One region of the Microbacterium longlingense genome, then DNA from elsewhere that is predicted to be linked to it. Evidence: predicted binding sites of a transcription regulator. Region 1 holds the regulator's gene; the other holds the start of a gene.
The links. The regulator LexA, encoded in region 1, represses DNA repair genes until DNA is damaged. The targets are predictions, from matches to a motif close to TCGAACANNTGTTCGA.

Region 1 (7,333 bases):
TCCGGCGCCGCGACCGTCACGATGGACAGCTCCTGGGTCTTATCGACGACCAGACCGGTCGGGCCGACCCCCTCCTCGCCCTTCTCCGCGATCAGGGGGATCAGCAGGCGCGCGGAACGATACGCCGCGACGATGCCAGACGCGTCCGCCTCTCCCGCGCGAAACGCGGTGATGGCGGCATGCAGGGCCGGGTCGGCCGACCCGTCGTCTCCGGCATGCGGATTGGGCTGAAAGCTGCGTCCCTCCCAGGGGACACCGGCCGAGTCGCCGGGGCGGCAGGGATCGCCGGCCCCGTGGCCGTGCGGACCGTGACTCTGCGGCTCAGGACCCTGCGACATCGAGCGCCTCAGCGAGCGTGAAGGCGCCGGCGTAGAGGGCCTTGCCCACGATCGCGCCCTCGACGCCCAGCGGCACGAGGTCGCGGAGCGCGGCGATGTCGTCGAGGCTCGAGATACCGCCGGAGGCGATCACCGGCTTGTCGGTGCGTTCGGCGACATCACGCAGGAGCTCGAGGTTCGGCCCCCGCAGCGTGCCGTCCTTGGTGACGTCGGTGACGACGTACCGGCTGCAACCGGCGCGCTCGAGGCGTTCGAGCACCTCCCAGAGGTCGCCGCCCTCCTCCGTCCAACCGCGCGCGGCCAGCGTGGTGCCGCGCACGTCGAGACCCACCGCGACCGCGTCGCCGTACCGTCCGATCACGTCGGCGGCCCATTCCGGGTTCTCCAGCGCCGCGGTGCCGAGGTTGATGCGTGCCGCCCCGGTCTCCAGGGCCGCTTCGAGGGAGGCATCGTCGCGGATGCCGCCGGACAGCTCCACGTTCACGTGGCGGAACTGCCGGATGACCTTCCGCAGGATCGGGGCATTGCTGCCGCGGCCGAAGGCCGCATCGAGGTCGACCAGGTGGATCCACTGCGCCCCCTGCTCGACCCACTCCGCTGCGGCGTCGATGGGGTCGCCGTAGCTGGTCTCGGAGCCGGCCTCGCCCTGCGTGAGGCGGACCGCCTTCCCGCCAGCAACGTCGACGGCGGGAAGAAGAATGAGCTCGGGGCTCGACGCGAAGTCGTTCATGTCGTCCTTATCAGGGAATCCGACGCCCGCAGACTCCGGCGGGATCCGCCGACGGGCACAAGACCCGAGACTAGCCTTCACGCGCGCGCGGTTCAAAGCGTGCCCCGGACTCCCCTCCCCGGCACCGGCCCCACCACCCCGCTTCCCGTCGTCCCGGCGCGCACCCGGTAGGCTTTCCCCCGATGTCAGGCGCAGTAGAAGACCCCAACCCGATCTCCGGCGGACTCCGACGCTCCGGAGCCGATCGGGCGGCCAGCACCGCCCCCACCGACCTCACCGGTCCGATCGTGCACGCCAGCCCCGCACCATCGGCACTCCCGGCCGACCTCGCCGGTTCGGCACCGGTCGCGGCGTCCGCGGCCGCTGCCACCGCGGCGGCTCCGGCTCCAGCCGCTCCGATCGCGGCCGTCCCCGTCGCGACAGCCCCGGGGCCTGCTCAGCCCACCGCCCGCCGCCAGGCGCCCCCGGCCGCGGGCTCCGATGACCCATCGTCACGGCCGGACCTCGCCGAAGACACCGCCGCAGACCCCGCCCCGGCACCGCAGACCCGTCGCTCGACGCGCCAGTCGTTCCTCCAGGAGGACCGCCGCGTCGAGCCCGCGCGCGAAGGCCTCCGCGGGTCGTTGAACCGCTGGGGTTTCAAGCTGGGCCCTGGCAAGGCGGAACAGGCGACGCGTGACGATGAGCAGGCCGTGGGAAGCCGCTGGCCGGGGCCGCGCACGATCGCGGTCGTCAACGGCAAGGGCGGCGCGGGAAAGACCCCCACCACCGTGCTGCTCTCCGCGGCCTTCGCCCGGTTCGGCGGCTCCGGGGTGCTCGCCTGGGACAACAACCAGACGCGGGGCACGCTCGGCTGGCGCACCGACGAGGGTCCGCACGATCGCACCCTCCTGGAACTGCTGCCAGACGTCGACCGCCTCCTCGGCACCGGCGCCCAGTCGGTCGATCTCGCGCAGTATGTGCACCACCAGCCGCGCGAGAAGTACGACGTGCTGCGTTCCAAGCCGATCCGCCTGGCCCATGAGAACCGGTTGAGCCCCGAGGACGTCGACGCGATCCACGCCGTCGCCGCGAAGTTCTACCGCCTGATCATCATCGACTCCGGCAACGACGAGTCCGACCCGATGTGGCTGCGCATGGTCGACCACGCCGACCAGATCGTGGTGGCCACCACCACGCGCGACGACCACGCCGAGGCGGGCGCCCTGCTCCTGGAGGCGCTGGAGTCGCGGGACGAGCACTCCGCGCGTCTGGCCCAGCGGTCCGTCGTGGTGGTCTCGCAGGCCGATCCCAAGGCGAAGCGCTCCGACATCGACCACGTCGTCTCGGGGTACCGTTCGCTCGCGCGCGAGGTGGTCAGCATCCCCTTCGATCACCAGATGGTCGACGGACACCTCTACTACGGCGGACTCGCCCAGGAGACGCAGCGCGCCTGGCTCGCCGCCGCGGCGGCCGTGGCGCGCGGCCTCTGAGGCTCTCGCGCGTTCGCGCAGCGCTGCAGAACCCGGGTCAGAGTGACGCGATCCAGTTGCGCAGCATTCTGATGCCGGCCTCCCCCGACTTCTCGGGGTGGAACTGGGTCGCAGAGAGCGGGCCGTTCTCGACGGCGGCGAGGAAGGGCGTCCCGTGCGTCGCCCAGCTCAGCACGGGCTGGGGGAACGGCGGGATCACATCCAGCTCCCAATGGCACGCGGCATAGGAGTGGACGAAGTAGAACCGCTCGTCCTCGAGGCCGCGGAAGAGCACGCTCCCCTCCCCGGGGTCGACGGTGCTCCAGCCCATGTGCGGGAGAACGGGCGCATCCAGCTCGATGACCGTCCCCGGCCACTCGCCGAGCCCCTCGACGTCCTGGCCGCGCTCGACGCCGTGCGCGAACAGCACCTGCATGCCGACACAGATGCCCAGCACAGGGCGGGACCCCGCGAGCCGGCGTCCGATGATCTCGTCCCCGCGGCTGGCACGCAACGCTTCGACCACCGCGGCGAACGCTCCGACACCGGGGACGACCAGGCCGTCGGCCTCGATCGCCTCGGTGCGATCGGAGGTCAGCACCGCATCCGCCCCGGCCTCGGCGAGCGCCTTGACCGCGGAGTGGACGTTGCCGGAGCCGTAGTCCAGCACGGCTACCCGAGGCGCGGAGGTCATAGCGCTCCCTTGGTCGACGGAACACCGGTGATCAGCGGATCGAGCGCCTTCGCCTGACGGAATGCCCGCGCGAAGGCCTTGAACTCCGCCTCGGCGATGTGGTGCGGGTCCCGGCCGGAGAGCACCCGCACGTGCACGGTGAGACCGGCGTGGAAGGAGATGGCCTCGAACACGTGCCGCACCAGCGAACCGGTGAAGTGCCCGCCGATCAGGTGATGCACGAACGCGTCCGACTCGCCGTCGTGCACCAGGAACGGCCGTCCGCTGATGTCCACGACGGCCTGCGCCAGCGCCTCGTCGAGGGGCACGAGCGCGTCGCCATACCGCGAGATGCCGCGCTTGTCGCCGAGCGCCTCCCGGATCGCATCGCCGAGGACGATCGCGACGTCCTCCACGGTGTGGTGGGCGTCGATATGGGTGTCTCCCGTGGCCCGCACCGTGAGGTCGGTGAGCGAGTGCCGCGCGAAAGCCGTGAGCATATGGTCGTAGAACGGCACGCCGGTCTCGATCGTGCTCTCTCCCGTGCCGTCGAGGTTCAGCTCGAGTTCGACGGAGGACTCGCTCGTCGTGCGGGTGCGGCGGGCGGTGCGGGGCGCGGTCATGCGACCGATCCTACCGACGCCAGGGCGTCGAGGAACGCCGTGGTCTCGGCCTCGCTGCCGGCGCTCACCCGGAGGTGGCCGGGGATGCCGACATCGCGCACCAGGACTCCGCGGTCACGGAGTGCCTCCCACGTCGCCGCGGGGTCTGCCACGCCGCCGAAGAGCACGAAGTTCGTCCACGACGGCGCCGGAGCGTACCCCAGGGCCTCGAGAGTCGCGGTGATGCGATCGCGCTGCTCCACGATGTCGTCCACCATGCGCAGCATCGTCGGGGCGTTCCGGAGCGCGGCGACGGCAGCCGCCTGCGTCAGCGCACTCAGGTGGTACGGCAGGCGCACGAGTCGCAGGGCGTCGATGAATGCAGGATCGGCGGCGAGGTAGCCGACCCGGGCACCCGCGAACGCGAAGGCCTTGCTCATCGTGCGGGACACGGCCACGCGTGGCCGGCCGGCGAGCAACGTGATCGCCGAGGGGGCGTCCTGGGGAGCGAACTCCATATAGGCCTCATCGACGATCACGATCCCGCGCGCGGCGTCCGCCACGGCCTCGATCACGTCGAGGGGAAGCGGCGTACCGGTGGGGTTGTTCGGCGAGCAGAGCACGACGACATCGGGGTCCGCCGCGCGCAGCTGAGCGACCGCCTCGTCTGCGGTCAGCGTGTAGTCGGGGTGGCGGGTGCCTTCGATCCACCGGGCTCCCGTGCCGCGCGCGAGCAGCGGATACATCGAGTACGTTGGCCCGAACCCGAAGACCGTGCGGCCCGGCCCGGCGAACGCCTGAAAGACATGCTGGAGCACCTCATTCGAGCCGTTGCCCGCCCAGATCTGCTCCCGGCTCAGCCCGCCGCCGAGGTAGGCGGCGAGGGCGTCACGCAACTCGGTGAACTCGCGATCGGGGTAGCGGTTGACATCGCGCAGGGCCTTGGCGATGGCATCGAGGATGTCACCGGCGACCTCCTCGGGCACCGGATGCGTGTTCTCATTCACGTTGAGCGCGACCGGTACCGCTGCCTGCGGTGCGCCGTAGGGCTTCTGACCGCGCAGGTCGTCGCGAATGGGGAGGTCTTCGAAAGAAACAGCCACGCTGCAATCGTAGGACGTACCGCGCACCGACCGCCGCGGCGGTCATCGCGCGGCACGGCGCTCAGCGCTGCGCGTACTCCGCGGGGATCGCCAGCTCCTGGCCGATCATGATCGACCCGCCGTCGAGCTGGTTGAGCCGGATGATCGCGTCCACCACATCGCGAGGGTCGGCTGCCGGGGCAAGCTCCTCTGCGAGCGTCCAGAGCGTGTCGCCCGGCAGGACGACGACCGTCGCGAAGGACGCTGTGCTGGTTTCATCCGACGACGACGCCGCCGTCGCCCCGCCCAGGACCAGGCCGGCGGCGAGGGCAGCCACGACCGGCGCTGCGGCAAGACCCGCGAGCACGCGGCGCCCGCGGGTCGTGATGCGCAGACGGGTCGCGGGCGCGGTACGCGCGAACGCGGGCGCGCTCAGGGCCGGTGCGGTGATGCCGATGCTGCTCATGGGATGCTCCTTCGTCGAAGTCCGCGGGGCGGATGCCGTCTGACGAGACCGTGGTGCAGAGACGTCAGTTCGAGTGCCGAACTTCTGTTCCGAAGATATCTTCGATTTCGAACATCTGTCAAGGCTTCTGCCCACCCGGGCGCACCGGATAGCCAGACACGCTCGAACAGATATTCCGAAAGCACCGATGTCTTCGATACGGTTTCGATGAACGAAGCACACCACGGACCTCAGACATCGGGCCCGGCAGCCGCGAAGGACAGCGATGAGCGACACCGAAGACCTCCCCGTCGAGGCGGATCGATCCGCGGCTGCCGAGCAGGCGCCCACCCGGCGGCGGAAGACCCTGAGCCCCAAGCAGATGGCGATCCTCGAGGTCATCCAGCGCTCGATCGCCCTTCAGGGCTATCCGCCCAGCATGCGCGAGATCGGCGACGCGGTGGGCCTGAAGTCGCTCTCCAGCGTGACCCATCAGCTCGGTCAGCTCGAGCTGAGCGGCTATCTGCGCCGCGACCCCGGCAAGACCCGCGCGATGGAGGTGCTGATCGACCTCCCCGGCAGCGCGACCGAGAACCCGGCGGACTCCGCCCCGCCCGTGGGCGATGCGGCGCTCGTTCCGCTCGTGGGCCGCATCGCCGCCGGCGTGCCGATCACCGCGGAGCAGCAGGTGGAGGAGGTGTTCCCGCTCCCCCGGCAGCTCGTGGGCAAGGGCGACCTGTTCATGCTCAAGGTCTCCGGCGACTCGATGATCGACGCGGCCATCTGCGACGGCGACTGGGTGGTCGTGCGCTCGCAGAACACAGCCGAGAACGGCGATATCGTCGCGGCGATGCTCGACGACGAGGCGACCGTCAAGACCTTCCGCCAGCGCGACGGACACACGTGGCTGCTCCCCCGCAACTCCGCCTTCGAGCCGATCCTCGGCGATGACGCGACCGTGCTCGGCAAGGTCGTCGCGATCCTGCGCGCCGTCTGAGCACCGCAGGAACGGCGCACCGGAAACAGGCAGACAGCACCAGAACAGGCGGCTTTCGCCGGCATGTGCCTGTTCTGGTGCTGTCTGCCTGTTGTGGTGCGGCCGGGATCAGGCCGGCAGGTCCTCCCGGACGCGCCGGGTGGCCTCGACGATGTTGCGCAGCGATGCCGTGGTCTCGTCATAGCCGCGGGTCTTGAGGCCGCAGTCGGGGTTGACCCACAGCTGGCGCGTGGGGATCTCCGCCACCGCACGGCGCAGCAGCTCCTCCACCTCGTCTGTCGAGGGCACGCGCGGCGAGTGGATGTCGTACACCCCGGGGCCGATGCCGTGGTCGAAGCCCGCCTCCGAGATGTCGGAGACGACCTCCATGCGGCTGCGGGCCGCCTCGATCGAGGTCACATCGGCGTCGAGGGCGCGGATCGCATCGATCACCACGCCGAACTCCGAATAGCACAGGTGGGTGTGCACCTGCGTGGCCGCCGCAGCACCACCGGTGGCCAGGCGGAAGGAGTTCACCGACCAGTCCAGGTACGCCGGCTGGTCGGCCTTCTTCAGCGGCAGCAGCTCGCGCAGCGCCGGCTCGTCGACCTGGATCACGGCGATCCCGGCGGTCTCGAGGTCGGCGATCTCGTCGCGCAGCGCGAGGGCCACCTGGTTGGCGGTCTCGCCGAGCGGCTGGTCGTCACGCACGAACGACCAGGCGAGGATCGTGACCGGCCCGGTGAGCATCCCCTTGACAGGCCGCGGGGTGAGCGACTGCGCGTAAGACGACCACGCCACCGTCATCGGAGCAGGACGCGACACGTCGCCCCACAGGATCGACGGGCGCGTCGCGCGCGAGCCATACGACTGGACCCAGCCGTTCTCGGTGACCGCGAAGCCGTCCAGCAGCTCGGCGAAGTACTGCACCATGTCGTTGCGCTCCGGCTCCCCGTGCACGAGAACGTCGAGGTCGAGGCCCTCCTGCAGGCGGATGACCTGTTCGATCTCCTGCTTGAGGAAGCCGTCGTAGGCG
Region 2 (7,333 bases), on a different contig from region 1:
GCATGGTGCAGGCGATCGTCGTCGCCCTGGCCGAACAGCGCCTGACGGTGCTGCCGTGCGGGCTCGAGCCCCTCGGGCGCGATGCGCACCGCGACGATCCCCGCGGAACCGTCGGCCGCACCCTCCGCGCCCCGTTCCTCGGTCATGCCCTCCAGTTGCCAGCGCACCCGGTCGACGACATCGCTGGCCTCGAAGAAGGTCGGATGCAACCAGGTGCGCGTCCCGGTGCGCCCCCGGTCATCGGTGAGCTCGATGCGCATCTGCGTGGTCACCAGAAGAGCCTCGCCCAGCATCGCCATGATCTCGTCGACGGTCTGCCGCACGGCGAAGGCCACCTGATCCGCCTGCCAGAGCGGATCGGCGAACTCGATCCGTCTGGCGGGCTCCTCGGGGAGCATCGTCGCCGGAGGCAGGGGAGCCCTGAGACCACGGGCGAGGGCCTGCAGATGCGCGCCGCGCTCTCCGAAACGATCGCGGACGTCCTCGGGGCGCAGCGCTGCGAAGTCGCCCAGGGTGCGCACTCCGAGGCGCACGAGGAGAGGGACGAGGTCGGCGTCGTCGAGCACACGCACCGGGAGCCGGGAGAGGAAGGCCTCGGTCTCGCCGGGAGGGATGATCGTGCACGACGAAGCAGCGCCGGAGGGCGCAGGACCGTGCCGTGCCGCCTGCTCTGCGGCGAAGAGCCCGTCCGAGACACCGGCGCGCGCATCGTCCCAGCCCTGTGCGCTGAGCACGTCGAGCAGGTGCCGGGCGGCGCTCTCCTCCCCGCCGTAGAAACGGCAGACGCCGCGGGCGCGCAGCGACACCAGCCCCGGCCGGAGGACGGCCCCTCCTGGGGCATGATCCTCGAGCACGCGCAGCACCGGGCGGAAGGCCCGCTCGTCGCGATCGGCGTCGGCGGACAGCAGCGTGAGGGTCGGGATGAGGCCCTGCGCGACCCGGCGATGCTGGCCGCGGCGCACGCCCTGATCGCGCGCGGAGGCCGTGCAGGCGACGACGATGCCCCTGTGCAGGAGCGCGGCGGGCGGATGCGGCGGTGCGGACAGCGCGGCGCGCAGAGGCCAGTCGGGGAACCAGAGCACGAGACAGCGCTCCGACCGGTGCGCTGCGTCGCTCAGCCGGTCCGTGTCCACGCCGGCCCTCTCTCTCGAGCGGTGGGGTTGAGCGCGCGCAGGACGGGGGCCGACGCGCCCTCCTCCGTGGCCGGAAGCTCTTCGACAGCACCGGACGGGCCGGGCAGGCGCACGGTGACCCGGCGGGGAGCACCGGCTCTGGCGCCGGTGAAGCCCACGACGGTCGTACAGCCGTCGATCAGCCCGGAACCGTTCTGCAGTCCCTCCCAGCGGCGGGAGAGCACCCGGAGCTCTCCTTCGCTCTGCGGCCACGGCGTGGTCACCAGGAGCGTGCACCCCCGGTCGCGCAGACGTGCCTGCAGCCGGGATATCGCGGCATCGCCGGCGTGCTGTGCGGAGTGCACGGCGATGAGCGGCACCGCCTCGGCGAGTGCGCCGAGCACCGTCATCCAGCGCGGACCGGGATCCGGCACAAGGGCCAGCCGGTCGAGCCGCACCCCGTGCGCCGCCGCGGCCTCCGTGCCCAGCGTGGGGAAGCCCACGGCCGCGCACCAGGAGCCGGATGAGGACGCGGCGGCCAGAAGAGCAAGCACCAGATCGGCTGAGGGTGCGAGAGAGTAGGTGGTGCCGCGACGGAGCCCGCCGCCGGGGAAGAGCGGCGCCAGGGGGGAGAGCACGGGCAGGAGCGCGGTCTCCGCGCGCCGCCGCTGCATCCGTCCGATCTCACGCTGCAGGCGCAGCACCTCCGCGGCCCGGGCTGCGGAGGGCCGAGGAGGGGCATCGGAGAACGCGGTGAGAGCCATGGCTTTCCTCGAAGATAGTTTCGAATATCACGGGATGTATTCACGATGATAGTTCGTACATCCGACATCGTCACGTCGTCCGGGGATGTGTGATCCGCGTGCTCCGAACGCGTGATCTCTCCACAGATCGACGCAGACGCCCGCCCGCGGCCGGCCGGCGCTCTAGCCTGGCCGCATGGCGATGGGCATCCACGCGGCGATCGTCGCGATCGCGCACGTCGGCCTGCTGGCGGTCGCCGTTGCTCTCATCGAGATCGACATCCGCGAGCACCGTCTGCCGAACCGCATCGTCCTGCCCGCGCTGGCGGGGGTGCTGGTGCTCGTCGGGATCGAGGCGGCGGTGCGCGCGGATCCGGAGACGCCCGGGCGAACGGTCGGCGGCATGGTCGTCCTGAGCGCTCTCTACGCGATGCCGTGGCTGCTCGGCAGCGACGGCATGGGCGGGGGAGACGTCAAGCTCGCCGCTCTCGTGGGTGCCGTCCTGGGGTGGCACAGCTGGCGGGCCCTGCTGATCGGCGGAGCGGCGGCCTTCCTGCTCGGTGCCCTGTTCGCGGTCGCGCTCATGCTCGTGCGCCGCGCCGATCGGACCACGCGCATTCCCTTCGGTCCCTGGATGATCCTCGGCGCGGTGCTCGGCGTCGCGGCTTCCTGAGCGCGCCGGGCTATGGTGGTCCCATGGCAATCGCGCGACTCCATGGCGGACCGCTGGACGGTCAGGTCCTTCCCCTTTCCGACACCTCTGCGGACAGCATGATCGTGCCCTACGGCGCAACGCAGATCATCTACCGGCGGCAGGGAGACCCGACCAACACCGGCCCGTCCGACGGCCCGACGCAGGTGGCCTTCTGGTTCATCGAGTCCAGCGACGACATCGTCCCCACCGACGACTGAGAAGGTCCGGATACCCCTGTGAGCATCGATGACGCGTCCGCGTGGCAGTCGATCGAGATCGAGCGCAAGTACGACGCGGACGCCGATACCGCGACCCCGCGGTGGGATGCGGTCCCCGGGATCGATGAGGTCGAACCCCTCGGCGTGTTCGCTCTGGACGCGCAGTACTTCGACACGGCCGACCTGCAGCTGGCTCAGGCGCGCGTCGGCTTGCGTCGCCGGACCGGAGGTCCTGACGCTGGTTGGCATCTGAAGGGTCCCCGGCAGGGCGACGGGCGCCTCGAGACCGGTTGGCCCCTCGACGACGGCGAGGGGACCCCCCCGGCGGTCCTCGACGCGATCGCGACCTGGACGACCGATCCGCTGGTCCCGCTGGCCCGGGTTGAGAACACGCGTACGGCCTCGCTGCTGCGCGGTCCGAGCGGTGTGGTCGCCGAGTTCGTGGACGATCGTGTCCGGGGCACCGATCTGCGCACCGGCACCGTGCGGGTCTGGCGCGAGTGGGAGATCGAGCTCAAAGCCGGCGCGCCGACCGGATGGGCCGCGCAGGGTGCTTTCTTCGCGGCCGTCGAGGCCGCCGTTCTCGTCGCCGGCGGCCGGCTGCCCTCATCGGCGTCCAAGCTCGGCCGCACGCTCGGGCTCTGACGGTCGGCCCCGCCCGCCCGATCCGCGGACTCCGTCCCGTTCTGCGGGCGGATGACCGAAGTCTGCCCGCAGAACGGGACAAGCTCCGCAGATCGGGCGGGCCCGCAGATCGGGCGGGGCGGGTGCCGGCCCAGACGGTTGAGGCCCCCTCCGGGCGGAGGGGGCCTCAACCGTCATGGATCAGAAGTTGATCATGTGTCCCGCGAGGCCGTGGAAGCCCTCCTGCAGGGCCTCGGACAGCGTCGGGTGCGTGTGCACGTTGCGCGCGAGCTCGAGTGCCGTGAGGTCCCACTTCTGGGCCAGGGTGAGCTCGGGCAGGAGCTCGGACACATCGGGGCCGATCATGTGCGCGCCGATGAGCTCCAGGTGCTCGGCGTCGGCGATCAGCTTGACGAAGCCGACCGGCTCGCCCAGGCCGTGCGCCTTGCCGTTGGCCATGAAGGGGAAGGTCGCGACCTTGATCTCGCGGCCCTCGTCCTTGGCCTGCTGCTCGGTGAGTCCGAAGGAGGCGACCTGTGGGGAGCAGAACGTCGCGCGCGGCATCATGCGGTAGTCGCCCAGGGTCATGGTCTCTGCCCCGGCGATGGTCTCGGCCGCCACGACGGCCTGGGCCTCTGCGACGTGCGCCAACTGCAGCTTGGCGGTGACGTCGCCGATGGCGTAGACGCCCTCGACATTCGTGCGCATGTGGTCGTCGATGTCGATCGCCCCGCGCTCGGTGAGCTTGACGCCGGTGTTCTCCAGGCCATAGCCGGTGACGTTGGGTGCGAAGCCGATCGACATGAGCACCTTGTCCGCCTCGATGGAGCCGGTCTGGCCGTCCTTGGCGGTGTAGGTGACGGTGACGGACGAGCCGTTGTCGACGACGCTCTCGACCTTGGTCGAGGTGAGGATGTCGACCCCGAGCTTCTTGTACTGCTTCGCGATCTCCTTCGACACGTCGGCGTCCTCGTTGGGGAGCGCGCGGTCGAGGAACTCGATGATGGTGACCTTCACCCCGTAGTTCGTCAGGACGTAGGCGAACTCCATGCCGATGGCACCGGCGCCGACGATCACGATCGAGTCGGGGAGCTCTCGGCTGAGGATCTGCTCCTCATACGTCACGACGTTCTCGCTGAGCGTCACGCCCGGCAGCAGGCGCACCGTCGAACCGGTGGCGATGATGACGTTGTCGAAGGTCACGGTCTCGGTCGTGCCGTCCGCCTTCGTGACCTGGATGGTGTGGGCGTCGACGAAGGTGCCGCGGCCGTCGTACTCGGCGACCTTGTTCTTCTTCATCAGGAAGTGGATGCCCTTGACGCGTCCGTCTGCGACCTCGCGGCTGCGATCCCACGCCTTGCCGAAATCGAGCGTGAAGTCGCCGGAGATCCCGAAGAAGTCCTTCTTGTGGGTCAGCGTGTGCGCGATCTCGGCATTCTTGAGGAGCGCCTTGGAGGGGATGCACCCGACGTTCAGGCACACACCGCCCCAGTACTTCTCTTCGATGATCGCGGTCGAGAGGCCCAGCTGGGCGCTGCGGACAGCGGCAACGTAGCCACCGGGGCCCGCGCCGAGGATGACGACGTCGTAATGAGTCATGCTGACAGCCTAGTGCTCTCGCCCGGTCGCGGACGAGGGACGACGCACGCCGGAGAGGTCATTCCCCGCCAGGAATCCGACGGGTCTGAAGGCGTTCGTCATCCGTTAGTCTTAGGGGAGGAGGGTGACCGTGGCAGAGACAGACAACAACGACGCACTGCGCCGCGATGCCGGTGCGGATTCCGGCGTCACGCAGACGTTCGGGCACGATTCCGATCTGTCCTTCATCCCGTTCGGCGTCGAGCTGACGGATGCGGAGCAGGCGGCGATCGCGGCTCTGCCCGCCGGTACCGCCCTCCTTCTGGTGCGTTCCGGTGCTCTGGCCGGCGCGCGCTACCTCCTCGACGCCGATCTGACCACGGTCGGGCGGCACCCGGAGGCCGACATCTTCTTCGACGACGTGACGGTGTCGCGTCGGCACGCCGAGATCTCCCGTGCGGGGTCCGCGTTCGAGATCACCGATCTCCGCTCGCTCAACGGCACCTATGTCAACGGGGAGCGCGTGGACCGCAGCGAGCTGCGCAACGGCTACGAGCTGCGGATCGGGAAGTTCCGCCTCAACGTCTTCGCCTCGCCTGCTGACCTCGCCGCGGAGCGGTGATGGGGGCGGCCTCCGCCCGCGAACGATCCGCCGGCTCCGGGCTGCTCGGCATCGGCCAGGTGCTCGCCCGGCTCACGCCGGAGTTCCCGGAGTGCTCGGCCAGCAAGCTGCGCTTCCTGGAGGACAAGGGGCTCGTGACCCCGATGCGCACCGACTCCGGCTACCGTAAGTTCTCCGCCGCCGATGTCGACCGACTGCGCCTGATCCTCACCCTGCAGCGCGACCACTATCTGCCGCTCAACGTGATCCGCGAGCACCTCGCAGATCTCGACGCGGGCCGCGACCCGTCCACGGGGATCCCGGCCATCCCCGTGTCGATCGCGCCTCCGGCGCGCCGGCTGAAGCGCGAAGAGCTGCTGGCGGCGGCCGGGGCGGCGCCGCAGCTGCTCAACGATGCCATCAGCACCGGGCTCATCGCCCCCGCAGAGGCCTACACCGAGCAGACGCTCGGCCTGTTGCGCGGGCTCGTCGCGCTCGAGCGCCACGGCATCGAGCCGCGTCACGTCCGCGCCCTGCGGCAGAGCGCGGAGCGTGATGTGGCGCTGATCGAGTCTGCTCTGTCGACTCTGCTGCGCCGCACAGACGCCGTCTCGCGGGGAAAGGCCGCCGAAGCCGCGCCAGAGCTGGCATCGCGCCTCGACGAGGTGCGGGTGATCTTCGTCCGCGAAGGGCTTGCGCGGCTGCTGTCATAACGAACCGGTTTCGAAAGATGCGCCGCGCCGGGCGTGTGTCATTGCTGGTGCCCCTTGGCTGCTCTACCGTGGATGAGACAACGACCTGAGGAGGGGCATGAACGCCGACGAGCTTCGCGGTGAACCGCAGTTCACGAGCGACCTTCTCTTCACGGACGGTCTGCCGGCCATGGACGACGAGGTGGGCTATCGCGGTGCGGTCGCCGCCCGCGCTGCCGGCATCACCTACCGTCAGCTCGATTACTGGGCGCGCACCGAGCTGGTCGAGCCGACCGTGCGCGGCGCGAGCGGTTCGGGCTCCCAGCGCCTCTACGGCTTCCGCGACATCCTCGTGCTCAAGCTCGTCAAGGAGCTGCTGAACACCGGTATCTCGCTCCAGCAGATCCGCACGGCCGTCGGGCAGCTGCGGGCGGCCGGCATCCGTGACCTCTCCGGCACGACCCTCATGAGCGATGGTGCGTCGGTGTACCTGTGCACGAGCAATGACGAGGTCATCGACCTCCTGAGCCGCGGCCAGGGCGTGTTCGGCATCGCGGTCGGCAAGGTGCTGCGCGATGTGGAGTCGACGCTGGTCGAGTTCGACGCCACCTCTCCCGACCCGGTCGACGACCTCGCCGCGCACCGGGCGAAGAAGCGCACGGCCTGACCGCCGCGGCCGCGCGAGCGCGGCCTCGCCCGATCCGTTGAGGAGATCCGTTGAGGATCTGCGCGGTCCTGCGCCGCTCTCAGCTGCGGGCTTCTGCGGCGACGGGGATACGGCCGGTGCGGATGATGCGGTCGAGCAGCAGATCGAAGTCGGCAGCGAGCTCCTGCGCGGAGTCGCCGGGCCAGATGTGCAGCGGCTTGGCGGCACCCTGGGCCTGCTGCAGCGAGGTGCGCTCCGGCAGCTGAGGGGACAGCACGAGCGGGCCGAACATGTCGCGCAGCTCCTTGATACGGAACTGGTGCTCGATGGACTGCGGGCGGACGCGGTTGACGACGATGCCCAGCGGCTGCAGTCGGGAGGACAGACCGCGGCGGATCTCCTCGATGGCACGCAGCGCACGGTCG

Region 2: a site for LexA is predicted at 1,885-1,900, ahead of imuA' (DnaE2-dependent mutagenesis accessory factor ImuA'). Genes of this name have one in related genera too.

Annotation. Positions count from the first base shown of each region.
Region 1 is NZ_JBYRJA020000006.1:232,549-239,881, reverse strand. It holds gene AC3RXY_RS10850 (SseB family protein) at 1-338, opposite strand, end outside; gene priA (bifunctional 1-(5-phosphoribosyl)-5-((5-phosphoribosylamino)methylideneamino)imidazole-4-carboxamide isomerase/phosphoribosylanthranilate isomerase PriA) at 322-1,068, opposite strand; gene AC3RXY_RS10840 (MinD/ParA family ATP-binding protein) at 1,251-2,540, shown strand; gene hisH (imidazole glycerol phosphate synthase subunit HisH) at 2,578-3,213, opposite strand; gene hisB (imidazoleglycerol-phosphate dehydratase HisB) at 3,210-3,815, opposite strand; gene AC3RXY_RS10825 (histidinol-phosphate transaminase) at 3,812-4,897, opposite strand; gene AC3RXY_RS10820 (LysM peptidoglycan-binding domain-containing protein) at 4,959-5,342, opposite strand; gene lexA (transcriptional repressor LexA) at 5,608-6,318, shown strand; gene metE (5-methyltetrahydropteroyltriglutamate--homocysteine S-methyltransferase) at 6,427-7,333, opposite strand, start outside.
Region 2 is NZ_JBYRJA020000002.1:118,712-126,044, forward strand. It holds gene AC3RXY_RS03530 (DNA polymerase Y family protein) at 1-1,133, opposite strand, end outside; gene imuA' (DnaE2-dependent mutagenesis accessory factor ImuA') at 1,115-1,876, opposite strand; gene AC3RXY_RS03540 (prepilin peptidase) at 2,052-2,528, shown strand; gene AC3RXY_RS03545 (response regulator) at 2,552-2,767, shown strand; gene AC3RXY_RS03550 (CYTH domain-containing protein) at 2,786-3,412, shown strand; gene lpdA (dihydrolipoyl dehydrogenase) at 3,593-4,990, opposite strand; gene AC3RXY_RS03560 (FHA domain-containing protein) at 5,121-5,591, shown strand; gene ftsR (transcriptional regulator FtsR) at 5,591-6,283, shown strand; gene AC3RXY_RS03570 (MerR family transcriptional regulator) at 6,381-6,929, shown strand; gene AC3RXY_RS03575 (ParA family protein) at 7,009-7,333, opposite strand, start outside.